Rhodoligotrophos appendicifer: one gene and its partner. The protein of the gene in region 2 interacts with the protein of the main gene of each other region in a pairwise test. Links are inferred from orthologs where the notes say so. Each region holds a gene or a part of one and is shown on either strand. Other genes may lie near its edges. The genes, in order: rlmN and ftsZ.

Region 1 (3,302 bases), on a different replicon or contig from region 2:
GGCCCCGGTCTGCCGCGCAATTTCGATCTGCCGCTTGGCGATCAATGGTCGCGCGATCGAGGTGCCCAGCAGGTAAACCCCCTCATAGAGGGCATTGGCGCGGAACATCGGGAACACGAAGTCGCGGACGAACTCCTCTCGCAGATCCTCGACGAAGATCTCCTTGCAGCCCATCATCTCTGCCTTTTTGCGAGCGGGGCCGAGCTCCTCGCCCTGCCCGAGATCGGCCGTGAACGGCACGACTTCGCAGTTGTAATGGGTCTGCAGCCATTTGAGGATAATCGAGGTGTCGAGCCCGCCGGAATAGGCGAGCACCACCTTCTTGACGTCTGACATGAATGTCCTCGTGTCCTGAGGTATGGGTTATTGTGGGCTTATAGTGAAGCGGATGGCGCTGAGCAACAGATGCGCGGCGATCGAGATTGAGGGTTCGGATGCGTTCGATCGATTTCTGGTATGACTTTGGCTCGACCTATTCCTATCCTGCGGCCATGCGCATCGAGGCGATGGCTGATGAGGCGGGCGTCACAGTGCAATGGCGCCCCTTCTTGCTGGGTGTGATCTTTCGTGATCAGGGACTGACGACGTCCCCTTTCGTGATCAACAAGGTCAAGGGCCGCTATATGTGGCGCGACATGCAGCGCATCTGCTCCGAACACGGTCTTCCCTTTCAGGCCCCGGATCCGTTTCCTCAGAACAGTATGCTCGCCGCGAGGATCGCGCTGACCGACGGAGTTTCGCCCCAGCGTGCGGCCTTCACGCGCCACGTCTACGACGCCGCGTTCGGGGAAGGCGCCAGGATCTCCGAGGAATCGGTCATGGCCACGCTGTTGGCTGAGCTTGGTTTCGAGCCGCAGTCGATGTTGTCGGAGGCGAAGTCGGAAACGGTGAAGCAGAGGCTGAGGGACGAAACGGCAGAAGCACAGCGCATCGGCCTGTTTGGTGCCCCCTCCTTCGTCTTGCCCGATGGGGAGGTCTTTTGGGGACATGATCGCCTCGAGCGCGCATTGGCTTGGGCAAAAGGGCGAGGACTCGCGCACTCTGGGACCGCTTGACAGGACCGGCCCGTGGACGATGACGCCCTGCTCTCAAGCCGTTGGAGCTGCAGCGTCTTCTGCGATACGCCGGTCCTTGGCCCGCATCCGTTCGGATGCCGATTTCAGCTGCCCGCAGGCGGCCATGATGTCCCTCCCCCTGGGGGTACGGATCGGGCTGGCGTAGCCGGCCCGGTTCACGATCTCCGCAAAAGCTTCGATACGCTCCCAGTCGGAACATTCGTACGGGCTGCCCGGCCAAGGATTGAAGGGGATCAGGTTGATCTTCGCTGGAATGCCCTCCAGCAGCTTCACCAGCCGCTTCGCATCGGCATTGCTGTCGTTCATGTCCCGGAGCATCACATACTCGAACGTGATGCGCCGCGCATTCGAAAGCCCGGGATAGGTTCTGCAGGCCGCCATCAACTCGGCGATGGGGTACTTCTTGTTCAAGGGCACGAGCTTGTCGCGGATCTCGTCGGTCGTTCCATGCAGCGAAATTGCCAGCATCACACCGATTTCCTCTCCGGCCCGAGGGATCATCGGGACGACACCGGCCGTGGACAAGGTGATGCGCCGGCGGGACAGCGACAGACCCTCATTATCGGAAACGATCTCCATCGCCGCTTTCACGTTGTCGAAATTGTAAAGCGGCTCGCCCATGCCCATCAGGACGATGTTGGTGATGTATCGGCCACCGAGGGGAGGGTTCGGATTGCTGGCGAGCTGGTCGGGCCACTCGCCGAGCCTGTCGCGAGCGATCAGCAGTTGCCCTATGATTTCGCCCGCGCTCAGGTTCCGCACGAGGGTCTGGGTGCCGGTATGGCAGAAGGTGCAACTGAGCGTACAGCCGACTTGGCTCGAGATGCACAACGTGCCTCGATCCTCCTCCGGGATATAGACCGCTTCCACCTCGTGCCGTTGGCCGAGCGGACCGGAAGGCGGCAGTCGCAGCAGCCACTTCCGCGTCCCGTCCGATGAGATCTGTTCCTCGACGATGGTCAGCCGATCGAGCGTGAACCGTCTCTCGAGCTCCTCGCGCAGGGGCTTTCCGACATCCGTCATATCGACGAATGAGGTGACGCCGCGATTATAGAGCCAGCGGAAGATCTGGCTGACGCGCATCTTGCGTTGCCGCTCGGGAATGCCGATCTCGACCAGCACTTCCGCCAGTTCCTCGCGAGTAAGCCCGATCAGCGAGCGAGGGATCGCCGGCTGTGAAGCGGTGAGGGGGCGCTCGCGGCGCGAGGAGATGTCGAGTGTCATGGTCATGGCGCATCTTTGGCCGCGCTTCATGCCGGATCGGCGCGCATGCTCCCGCAACAGGTCGCGCGGGAACCCTTCATTGTCAAGGACTAGGGGCGATGAAGCCTATTTGCAGGCGTCGTCGATGGCCTTTGACGCAGCCGTCACACCAGCAAGCGAGTAATTGTCGGTCGTCTCGGTGCCACGCCAGGATTGCCCGACGACGGTCAGGCGCTGCCCGGCCTTCATCGCGTTGAGAACCTGGGAATCCTTGGTGCTGGAGTCAAACCATCCGCCGTCACCATTGGTGAACATCTCATATTTGGTGTTGTCGATGGTGACGACCGCCGGCTCGCCCTTCTTGAAGGGATAGCCGATGATGGTGCTGACCTCGTTCTTGACCTTCTCGGCAGTCCGATGGGTAACGAGGAGAAAGATGGGGTCGCGCTTTACGGCCTTGGGTTCCGAAGAAGACGGCTTCGCCACCATGTAGCAAACCTTGCCCTTTCCGGAATTATACATGTAAGCCGCCCAGTCGTTGAAATCTCCAAGCAGTTTGGGCTCGGCTTGTGTCTGTGCCTCGGCATCATGGGAGCCGGCAGGAATCATCAGAAGCGCGGCGAGAGAGAGAACGATGAACGTCCCACGGGCAGTCATCGGCAAATGGCTCCTTTCGTCGGGATATGAGGTGAGGCGATGGGTAACCGCATGACCATGTGAAAATCAACCCGGCTCTGACGGAGCGGACAGCTCGTCATAGATACCGGACTTTATCATCTTTCATCAAGCAGCAGACATCCCAGCGCAAAAATTGCCGTTCCACGGCAACAGCTTATTATTTTCGATCAGTGGTAGCACAAGCGGCGCAACAGAACAGTTAGCATTTATTTGATTCGGAAAGCCTTCTTGCACAGGCGTTTCGCGACCTTTAACGAAGCAGCATCGAGAGCGATGGGAGACTGAGGATGCGCGCAGTGCTTTGCAAGGGCTTTGGTCCGCCCGACACACTGGTAGTGGAGACTG
Region 2 (3,280 bases):
AGCGCCTCCGGCGTGTGGGACGTCGTCTGGTAGGCCTTGATCACCTTCTCGAAGCGATTGATCGCCGCCACATAGGCGTGCTGCGTCAGGTAATAGCGCCCGACCTCCATCTCCTTGCCCGCCAAGTGGTCGCGGGCGAGGAGAGCCTTGGCCTGGGCATCCTTGGCATAGGCCGTGTTCGGGAAGCGGCGGCTGATCTCGTCCATGGCCGCCAGGGCCTTTTCGGTCGCCGACTGATCGCGCTTCACATCGGCAATCTGCTCGTAATAGCAGAGCGCGATCAGGTAATAGGCATAGGCTGCGTCCTTGTGGCCGGGATGCAGCGTGATGAAGCGCTGAGCCGCCAAGATGGCATCGGCATAGGCGTTGCGCTGATAATCGGCATAGGCGCTCATGAGGGTCGCGCGGGTGGCCCAGCTGGAATAGGGATGCTGGCGCTCGACTTCCTCGAATTGCTTGGTGGCCTTTGCGTAAGAGCCACTCTTCATAAAGTCGAGGCCCTTATTGTAGAGATCGGCGACCGGCTCGGCATCGTCCACGACCTGATCGGCGCCATCCGGCGCCAGAGCATTGCCGGATGCCGGCATCGGCGTGGCCGAACCTGAATCGTCTCCCCACAGTCCGGAGACCGTGCTGCACCCGGACAGGATCAGCGCCCCTGAAATGCCCAACATCACTGCGCGCAGACTTCGCCCGCCTATCCCCGCGCGCGCATTCTGCGCAGTCCCGTCCTTCAGATCTTGCGTCATTGAAACTCCGTCGGGAGTGTTCCCACCGTGCCTCAGCACGCCTCCCATCTCGCGCCAGCTATATCCGATCGCGGTAACCCCCGGCAACGCCTGGATCGAATAAGCCATCAACGCTTAGAGACGGGAAACCCGGCGGAAGTTTGTCCACCGGGCTTTCACGTATTCCCGCTGCCTGCGTTACTCAGTTCGCCTGACGGCGGAGAAAGGCCGGAATTTCCAGTTGGTCATCGTCCAGATCGGTGTGCGCCTGGCCTTCTGCCGCTGATGGCTGAACCCCGCCCATGCGCTCACTCGGCGCCGGCTGACGGGCCGGTTCGCGACGCGCCGACATGGCCGGCTCGGATTTCACCGGCTGTGATTCGTCTTCGTCGCGACGGCCGAGACCGACGCTTGCAAGCCGCTCGAAGAGGCTCTTGCGCTTCTTCTGGGCATGGGCCGTCAAATCTTCGATATTAGCGTTGCGCTGGGCGTAGTGGCGCTGAGCGATGGGCGGAAATTCATCGATCGAGGGCAGGCGCGGCGCCGGATTTTGCGGCAGGGCTGCACGAAATGCATGCTGAGGCGCAGCGGGCGCCTGAGGAGCCGGGGCGTAAACCTGCTCCTCCTCGGCCAGATACTCCTCTTCCTCAGCCGATTGCTCGGCTTGAGCTTCATGCATGGAGCGGATCGCCGCATCACGCTGCAGGGCGGCGTATGCTGCTTCATCGTCCTCGCGGCCTTGCGGCTCCTGGTGCATCGGCTCGCTGCGGAACGGCATCTGCTGCTGAGCCACGGGTGCGGGAGCCACGACGGGGGCCGGTTCACGCACGACCGTGGCCGGCGCAGGCATATAGCCATATGTCGTGCGTTCCGGAGCGTGGTGGCCGTAATCGTCGTCGTAGTGCGGCTCGCTGGCGGTCGCCGACGGATCCGTGATGCCGGTCGCGACGACCGAGACGCGCATGATGCCTTCGAGGGACTCGTCGAAGGTCGCACCCAGGATGATATTCGCCTCGGGATCGACCTCCTCGCGAATGCGGGTCGCGGCTTCATCAACCTCGTAGAGGGTCAGATCATGACCGCCGGTTATGGAGATCAGGAGACCGCGGGCACCCCGCATGCTGACATCGTCCAGCAGCGGGTTGGCGATCGCCGCCTCGGCAGCTTCGATGGCGCGCTTCTCGCCGGCCGCCTCGCCGGTGCCCATCATGGCCTTGCCCATTTCGCTCATCACTGCACGGACGTCGGCGAAATCCAGGTTGATGAGGCCTTCCTTGGTCATCAATTCGGTGATCGAGGCCACGCCGGAATAGAGGACCTGATCAGCCATGGCGAAAGCCGCGGCGAAGGTCGTCTTCTCGTTGGCGATCCGGAAGAGGTTCTGGTTCGGAATGACGATCAGCGTATCGACATGCTTCGACAGCGCCTCAATGCCGCGCTCGGCGGTGAGCATGCGCCGCTGGCCTTCAAACTGGAACGGCTTGGTGACCACACCAACGGTGAGGATGCCCTGCTCCTTCGCCGCGCGTGCAATTACAGGGGCCGCCCCGGTTCCGGTTCCGCCGCCCATGCCGGCGGTGATGAAGCACATATGCGCTCCTGCCAGATGATCGAGGATTTCGGGCAAGGCCTCTTCAGCCGCCGCCCCACCGATCTGCGGCTGGGACCCGGCGCCGAGCCCCTGCGTCAGGGCCGTGCCCATCTGAACCCGGCGCTGTGCCACGCTCTGGGAGAGGGCCTGGGCATCCGTGTTGGCGACGACGAATTCCACGCCTTCCAACTTGGATTGAATCATATTGTTGACGGCGTTCCCGCCGGCGCCCCCTACGCCACAGACGGTGATGCGCGGCTTCAATTCGGCGAGATTGGGAACTGTCAAGCTAATGGTCATGGATGGCGTCCGCTTTCTTTGAGCCTCCCGACTACATTTGTTACCAACTCGATAATAAATCGTTAACGCTGACTTACCGGACGCATAATTTGGTGCAATTTGTCAGTGGGTCCTTAACCCTGTCGGTTAACCAAACCGGCAAAGCGCCTGCCCCGCGACAGGAAGATCCGGGCCTGCCTCGGGCGCGTGACCCGGCTCGGGGGCGGTCGGCCGGACCCGCTCAGACAGTGGACCACTCGCAGAATCCACGTTGTCAGGCCAAAAACATGGCCGTAAGGTAAGCCCCTGGGCGACAAGGGTTTTGACAAAGTTCCGCGCCCGGCGTTTGATTGAACGTTCAACCAAGTCCTAGCCAGACTTGATCAGGGGAGGGTTGCCTGTGAACCAGAGATATCCAAGCTTCCTGCGTCAGCCGCAGCGGCGACGCGACTTTCTTAAGATGCTGGGGGCCTTCGGCATCGGGGTCTCGGTCACGCCTTACCTGTCCAACGGGGCGAAAGCGGCCGACGAGGCGATCTATTTCACCTGGGGCGGATACGAGGATCCGGGCAGCGGCATCTTCAAAGTCTATGAAGACGAGTTTGGCGCCCTGCCCCAGTTCGCAACCTATGGCGATGCCGAAGAGGGGCTACAGAAACTGCGGGCCGGCTTCACCGCCGAC

The links.
Region 1: the proteins of ftsZ (region 2) and rlmN interact in binary tests that used the Escherichia coli proteins (3 or more experiments, as listed by UniProt). The link is inferred for Rhodoligotrophos appendicifer from one-to-one orthologs.

What each region holds. Positions count from the first base shown.
Region 1 is NZ_VHKL01000010.1:166,705-170,006, reverse strand. What follows is about bases 198-3,179. They hold rlmN (dual-specificity RNA methyltransferase RlmN), read right to left. Parts: upstream 2,307-3,179; coding sequence 1,089-2,306; downstream 198-1,088. Other genes in these bases: FKM97_RS21525 (invasion associated locus B family protein), read right to left, coding at 2,406-2,936; FKM97_RS21535 (2-hydroxychromene-2-carboxylate isomerase), read left to right, coding at 435-1,055; FKM97_RS21540 (argininosuccinate synthase), read right to left, coding at 198-336. Outside these bases: more of FKM97_RS21540, read right to left, coding at 1-197; FKM97_RS21520 (NADPH:quinone oxidoreductase family protein), read left to right, coding at 3,245-3,302.
Region 2 is NZ_VHKL01000005.1:321,745-325,024, reverse strand. The notes cover bases 276-3,235. They hold ftsZ (cell division protein FtsZ), read right to left. Parts: upstream 2,620-3,235; coding sequence 931-2,619; downstream 276-930. Other genes in these bases: FKM97_RS13390 (ABC transporter substrate-binding protein), read left to right, coding at 2,999-3,235; FKM97_RS13400 (outer membrane protein assembly factor BamD), read right to left, coding at 276-749. Outside these bases: more of FKM97_RS13400, read right to left, coding at 1-275; more of FKM97_RS13390, read left to right, coding at 3,236-3,280. UniProt on the Escherichia coli protein: Essential cell division protein that forms a contractile ring structure (Z ring) at the future cell division site. The regulation of the ring assembly controls the timing and the location of cell division.